DNA from 2 places in the Nitrosococcus wardiae genome. Region 2 is predicted to be linked to the other one. Evidence: predicted binding sites of a transcription regulator. Region 2 holds the regulator's gene; the other holds the start of a gene.
The links. Region 2 encodes sigma-54, which starts transcription at its own class of promoters, with help from an activator protein. Its sites were predicted from a motif close to TGGCANGNTNCNTGCTT; they were not measured.
Positions count from the first base shown of each region.

Region 1: a site for sigma-54 is predicted at 1,497-1,513, ahead of E3U44_RS13745 (PspA/IM30 family protein). Genes of this name have one in related genera too.

Region 1 covers NZ_CP038033.1:2,887,176-2,890,351, reverse strand. Annotated here, with positions in the region: gene E3U44_RS13750 (FAD-binding oxidoreductase) at 1-1,166, opposite strand, end outside; gene E3U44_RS13745 (PspA/IM30 family protein) at 1,553-2,212, shown strand; gene E3U44_RS13740 (hypothetical protein) at 2,202-3,176, shown strand, end outside.
Region 2 covers NZ_CP038033.1:1,240,671-1,243,846, forward strand. Annotated here, with positions in the region: gene ptsN (PTS IIA-like nitrogen regulatory protein PtsN) at 1-437, opposite strand, end outside; gene hpf (ribosome hibernation-promoting factor, HPF/YfiA family) at 451-792, opposite strand; gene E3U44_RS06105 (RNA polymerase factor sigma-54) at 804-2,252, opposite strand; gene lptB (LPS export ABC transporter ATP-binding protein) at 2,338-3,063, opposite strand; gene lptA (lipopolysaccharide transport periplasmic protein LptA) at 3,076-3,176, opposite strand, start outside.

The DNA.
Region 1 (3,176 bases), 1.6 Mb from region 2:
TCCAATCGTTTGGTGTAGTAGAAATCCTCGTCTTCTCTGGGTTTGGGCGTGAGGCAGTAGCAGCCCAGATTAAAATAGAGGGTATGGGCCTGGAGGGGGTAGAGGGTGGGGGATTGGGAGGGGATAATGGGTAACGCCACCCAAGGCTGATCCTGCAAGTCGACATTTTCCAAAGCAAAATGGACTAAATTTTCTGCCTGTTCCCAGGGTACTTCCCAGTCTTGAATGAGCTGTTCGGTGCCCTCATCCGCATCAATGTGCAAAATTTTATAAAGTTTGTTTTTCCAGGTGGTATAGCGGTTATAAAAGCCGGAACTGCGCATTTTTAAGGGAGCAAGCTTGCGAAATAGCCAATAAAAGCCCGTTTCAGGTACATTCCAAAACCAGTCTGGATCATAACGGAAAATATACTGCTTGGTTGGTAAAAACATTTCGGCTTTCTGTCGCGCCGTTTTGTAGTAAATATTTTGATAAATATCGTCAAGCTGAGGGGCACTTTTAGTAAAATTTGCTTCTGTGAGATATAGTTCGTGGGGATTATAAAAAAGCCCTTCGATAAAATTCGCTTGGGCGAGCTCCACCGCCTTTTTCATGGCTTCTAAATAATCATGGACCTGATTAAATTGGGTATGGCGAATCTGTACATAAGGTTTTGCCGGGATTAACTTGATTTTAGCCCGCAAAATATAGCCGAGAGTGCCATAGGAGTTGGGCAGGGCGTGAAATAAGTCTGAATAGGCATTGTCGGCGGTACAGGTGATGATGCGGCCTTCGGGGAGGAGGACATCGGCTTCCATAAGGCCGTCATGGACAAAGCCATAACGATAACCCGCCGATTCGATCCCAATGCCTACCGTGGCCCCCCCAATAGTAATGTGTTTCAATTCGGGGGCAATGGTGGGTAAAAAACCGTGGGCTAGCGTTTCATCCACAATTTGCTCGTAAGTGGTTAAGCCCTCCACTTCCAAGGTTTGGGCGTGACGGTCAAGATGGAGAATATGATTAAAGTCTTGGAGTGAAACCACCTTGGTGGCTTCCGGTTGTCGGCCTTGATAACGGAATAAATTGGAAGTGGTGCGCTTTTTGATGCGAATTTTCTGGTGGGATGGGGGGCCAATGGCGTATTTTAGTTGTTGCAGGCGTTGTTGGTAAGCGGGTTGGGTCATGGGGTTGGGGTCGTGGCGGTAATTTTAAAGGTCTAGTTGTCGGAGCGCTTTGGCGACTTGGGCCAGCTTACGAATCTTGGCGGTAAGTGATTGGCGAGGACTCATTGATATTGAGGATAGGCTGAACCTCATCCAGTAGCAACACTAATAATCTATATGGTCCAGCAAAAGGTGGCAGGATAGCCGTTCGAGAAAGTACATTTTATGTACTTAGATACACAAAATATGTATATTTACACCCTTGTTATTGATTTCCCAATAAAGTCCTATTTGTATTTTATTTTTAATAAGCTATTGAATTATTAATGTTTTTGTCGTCAATGTTCGGGCTGGCACAGAAGTTGGATTATCTTCCGTGGGAAAGAAAAAACCATGAGGAGGTTATCATGTCTTTCTTTAGACGCCTATCTGCCAGCTTAACCGCCCGCATCGACCAGGTGGTTGCTCAGATGGAGAACCACGATGCCATCATTGAGGCTGCTATTCGGGAGGCCCGCCAAGCTACCGCCAAAGCCAAGGTTCGCTTGGCCCGGGTCCGCAGTGATGGTGAGCGGTTGGAAACCAAGCTCGCTGAGCTGCGAGAAGCTGAAATCAAATGGTCGGAGCGGGCCAGGCGCATTGCCAAAGAGGATGAGAATAGGGCGTTAGAATGCCTGCGCCGCCGCCGGGGATGTCAACGCCAGCGGGTCCAATTGGAAAAGGCGCGGGAAAATCACCAACAGGGGGAGGTTCGTTTGGTAGGGGATGTAAGAGAAGCGGAAGAGCGGGTTGCCGACATGACCCAGAAGCGTCATTTGATGCGTACCCGCCAGTCGGCGGCTGAGGCTCTCAATTCCATCACCCGTGTGGACTCCCGTATGGATGGCGATGTTGCCGATGCCTTTGAGCGGTGGGAGGTCCGTATCACCGAGGCCGAGTACGAGGCGGGCACCGCAGACTTTCTGGATAGCTTGGAACAACGTTTTGCCGATGCCGAGGAACAGGACGCCCTGCGCGCCGAATTGGATGAACTTTTGTTGAAGGAGGAGAACCATCATGAATGCTGAAACTCAAGTCCAGGTGGCGCAGCCTGCCGCGTCACAGCCCTCCGTCAGCCGCTTTAACTTTCAATTTTTACCCCGCTTGTTGCGGGGGGTGGGGGCCGTGGCTGTGGTGGCTTCTCTCTCTATTTTTTTGCTTCAGGGCTGGGAAAGCGGCAATGATAGTTACCGTTATTTGCTGCTGCTCGCCCATACCGCAGGTTTGGCAGTGATGGGCTTTGGCGCGGGTCACTGGCTGCGGGAAAGCAAGGGGGCCCGCCTTTTATTGCTGTTGGCATTGGTCTCGGTGCCGGCTAATTTCGCTATTCTGGGGGCCTTTGTTTATTCCGCTTCTGACGCCAATAGTACTGCCTATCCTGTCTTTGCCACCTGGCAGGCAGAAAGCTTTACGGTCACCTGGGGGCTGCTTGCCGGTGCCGTCCTGGTGTTGGCGCCGGTTGCCTGGTTAGGTTTTCGGGTATTGGCCCGGCATTCCGCTGGGCCTTTGACGGGACTCTTTTTGGCCACGAATGGGGTCTTACTGATTCCCTTGCGGGAAGAGACGTTTGTGGCTTGGGTATTGCTGGGATTGACGGTCTTTGTGCTCTGGTGGACTGCCCGTGTCGGGCACCGTGACACCGCCATGAAAACCCTGGAAGGAGCGTTTGCGCGGGGATTGCAGTTTTTGCCCCTGGCCCTATTGTTTGGGCGCACGGTTTGGCTTTATACCGCCGACGCCTTTTTGTTTACCGCCATGTCGGTAACGGCATTTCTTATGTTGCGCCAGGTGGCCCTGGAGCTGAATAGCCGCTCCAAGCTCCGCAGTTTTAGCGAGCAATTGGCCATCCTCCCCGCCTTGACCACCGGATTGGGATTGGCGGCGGTGGTGGATAAGGTCATCAAGGGAGGCGATGCCTACGCCTTTGCGGTGTTCTCCTGGGCGGCGGCAGCCATGATTTTTGAAATCAGTTTGCGTACCCCAGGCAGTGGG
Region 2 (3,176 bases):
AGGACCTCCAGCAGGGTATGGGGGTCTTTGGCTTCACGCAGGCGGGCACAGAATTCCGGATCACGGAACATTTCTGCCAATTGGGCAAGCAGCTGCACGTGAATTTGGGCTGATTCTTCCGGAACCAGCAGGGCGCAGAATAGATCGACCGGCTGTTGATCGAGGGCATCAAAATCAATTCCTTGGTCCAGGCGAACTAATGCTGCGAGGGTATGCTGATTGCCAGCCATGCGGGCATGGGGAATGGCGATCCCATCCCCAAGACCAGTGCTGCCAAGACGTTCCCTAGCAAGTAGGCAGTCGAAAACATCCGCCGAGTCCAGGTCATCCGCGCCTCGGGTAAGCAACTCGCTGAGCCGCTCTAGCACACGTTTTTTGCTGCCTGCAACGGCACCCACAGCGATTTGTTCGGGGACAAGAAACTCGGTAATTTGCATGATTGGGGTTAATCTATCCTTGTTGTTGCTTTTTCATTATTCCCTCACTGCGGTGATGGTCGGTCAATTTCTCTCGGTGCTTTTTAATTTGCCGATCTAATTTGTCCACCAGATCGTCAATGGCGGTATACATGTCTTCGTCTTCAGAGGAGGCAAACACATTGGCCTTGCTCACATGCAGTGTTGCTTCAGCTTTCTGCCTCGTTTTTTCAACACTAAGGACGACGTGAATATTAGTCAATTGATCAAAATGGCGTTCTAGGCGCTCACACTTATTTTCCACATAGTTCCGCAGGGCTTGAGTGATTTCAACGTGGTGGCCAGTAATATTTACTTGCATGGATTGCTCCTTAATTATTTTGCTCTTTAGATCAATCGTTTCCGTTCATTGGAGGGGGGGATGTTCAAGTTCTCCCGATATTTAGCGATGGTACGCCGTGCCACTTTAATGCCTTGTTCGGCTAAGATTTGCGCGATTTTACTATCGCTTAGGGGCCTGCGGGGCTCTTCCCCGGCAATTAATTTCTTGATAAGGGCGCGGATGGCAGTTGCAGAGCATTCTCCCCCGCTGCTGGTAGCCACATGGCTGGAAAAAAAGTATTTTAGCTCATAGATTCCTCGGGGGGTATGCATATATTTGTTGGTTGTGACCCGCGAGATAGTGGATTCATGCATGGAGACGGCTTCTGCAATATCGTGGAGTACTAAAGGACGCATGGCTTCTTCGCCCTGCTCTAAGAATCCCTGTTGGCGTTCCACGATGCAGCACGCAACTTTAAGTAATGTTTCATTGCGGCTATGTAAACTTTTAAGGAACCAGCGGGCTTCTTGGAGCTGGTTTTTAAGATAGCTGTTAGTGAGACTGTCATCAGCCCGCCGGATCAGGCTGGCGTACTGGGTATTAACCCGCAGACGTGGCGCGATATCAGGGTTAAGTTCAACATGCCAGCTGCCACTTTGCTTAGTGACATAGACATCAGGCACGACGTACTCGGTTTTACTGGGTTGTATTTGGGTTCCTGGCCGTGGATTGAGGGATTGAATCAAGTGGATGGCCGCTCCCAGTTCTTGTTCCGATAATTTCATTGCCCGCATTAATTGGGCATAGTCCCGTTTACCTAGTGTGTCGAGATAGTGGGACAACAGCAGCTTTGCTTTTTCTAGCCAAGGGGTGTCCGGGGGATATTGTTTCAGCTGTAACAGTAGGCACTCACCTAAGTCACGGGCTCCAACACCAGGGGGGTCGAAATTTTGTACCTGATGCAAGATAACTTCCACTTCCTTGGGCTCAACCTCGATTTCCTCTCCTAGGCTTTGTTGTATCTCCTCAAGAGTGCCGCATAAATAGCCTTCTTCATTAATCGAATCGATAATGGCGGTGGCAATGACGAGATCCTTCTCGTTGGTCGCCGCCAAACGAGCCTGCCAAAGCAAGTGTTCTTGTAAGGTTTCTTCTCGATTGCCTTGGTTTTCCAGATCGGGTAAGAATTCCTCTCCAGAGGAAGCAGGCAACGGTAAGCTGTCATAGATATCGTTCCAACTGCTGTCTACCGGCAATTCGTCGGGGATTGCCTCGCCGAGTGAGGTGGCTATCTCATTGCCCTCAGGGGTGATGGCTTCCTTTACCTCATCGGTGTCTAAACGCTCCTGTCCCTCTTCGCTTTCACTTTGCTCAAGCAGCGGATTCGATTCTAGCGCCTGTTGGATTTCAGTTTGTAGTTCCAAAGACGAGAGCTGCAACAGGCGAATGGCTTGCTGCAGCTGGGGTGTCATCGTAAGTTGTTGCCCAAGGCGTAGTTGGAGAGAGGTTTTCATACCTGAGCTCTGCCTGCTATTGGATTGCTATTTATTATATTCAGCAATGAACGTATAGTTGGCAATAAACATGCCATAACAGCCGTTAAAGATGAAAATTGTACCCCAAATAAACTTCCTTTACTCGTTCATTATTAAGAATTTCCCGAGGTTGACCTTTGGCGATGACTTCACCTTCATTCACAATATAAGCATACTGGCAAATTCCTAGGGTTTCCCGGACATTGTGATCGGTAATTAAGACACCGATCCCCCGTTCTGTCAGTTGCCGGATGATACCCTGGATGTCTAGCACCGAAATAGGGTCCACTCCGGCAAAAGGCTCATCTAATAGTATAAATTGTGGTTCTACTGCCAGTGCACGGGCAATTTCAACACGCCGCCGCTCTCCGCCCGAGAGGCTCATCCCCAAGGTTTTTTTCACATGGGTAATGTTCAGTTCATGCAGCAGCGCGTCCACCAGCTGTCGGCGCTCTGGTTTTGTCAGATCGCTTCGGGTTTCTGCGATGGCCATAATATTTTCGGCCACGGTCAGCTTGCGGAAAACCGAGGCTTCTTGGGGCAGGTAGCTGATTCCTAAGCGGGCCCGGCGATGAATGGGGTATTGAGTGATCTCGTGATGGTCTAAAGAAATGAGACCTTTGTCGGTTGAAATTAAGCCCACTAGCATGTAGAAACAAGTTGTCTTACCGGCACCATTGGGGCCGAGTAGGCCCACGACTTCGCCACTTGAGAGTTCTAGAGAAACATCCCTGACCACCCAGCGGGATTGGTAGCATTTGGCAAGGTGATAGGCTGATAGCCTGCTCATGGGGCAATAGGGTTATTCCCTGTGTCCATCTAGCAAGCGAATAAAGTCGGCATGGACCCAACCTTCTATTGACTCGCCTTTGGCTAGTGTGGAGATGTGTAACCATTCCTCTT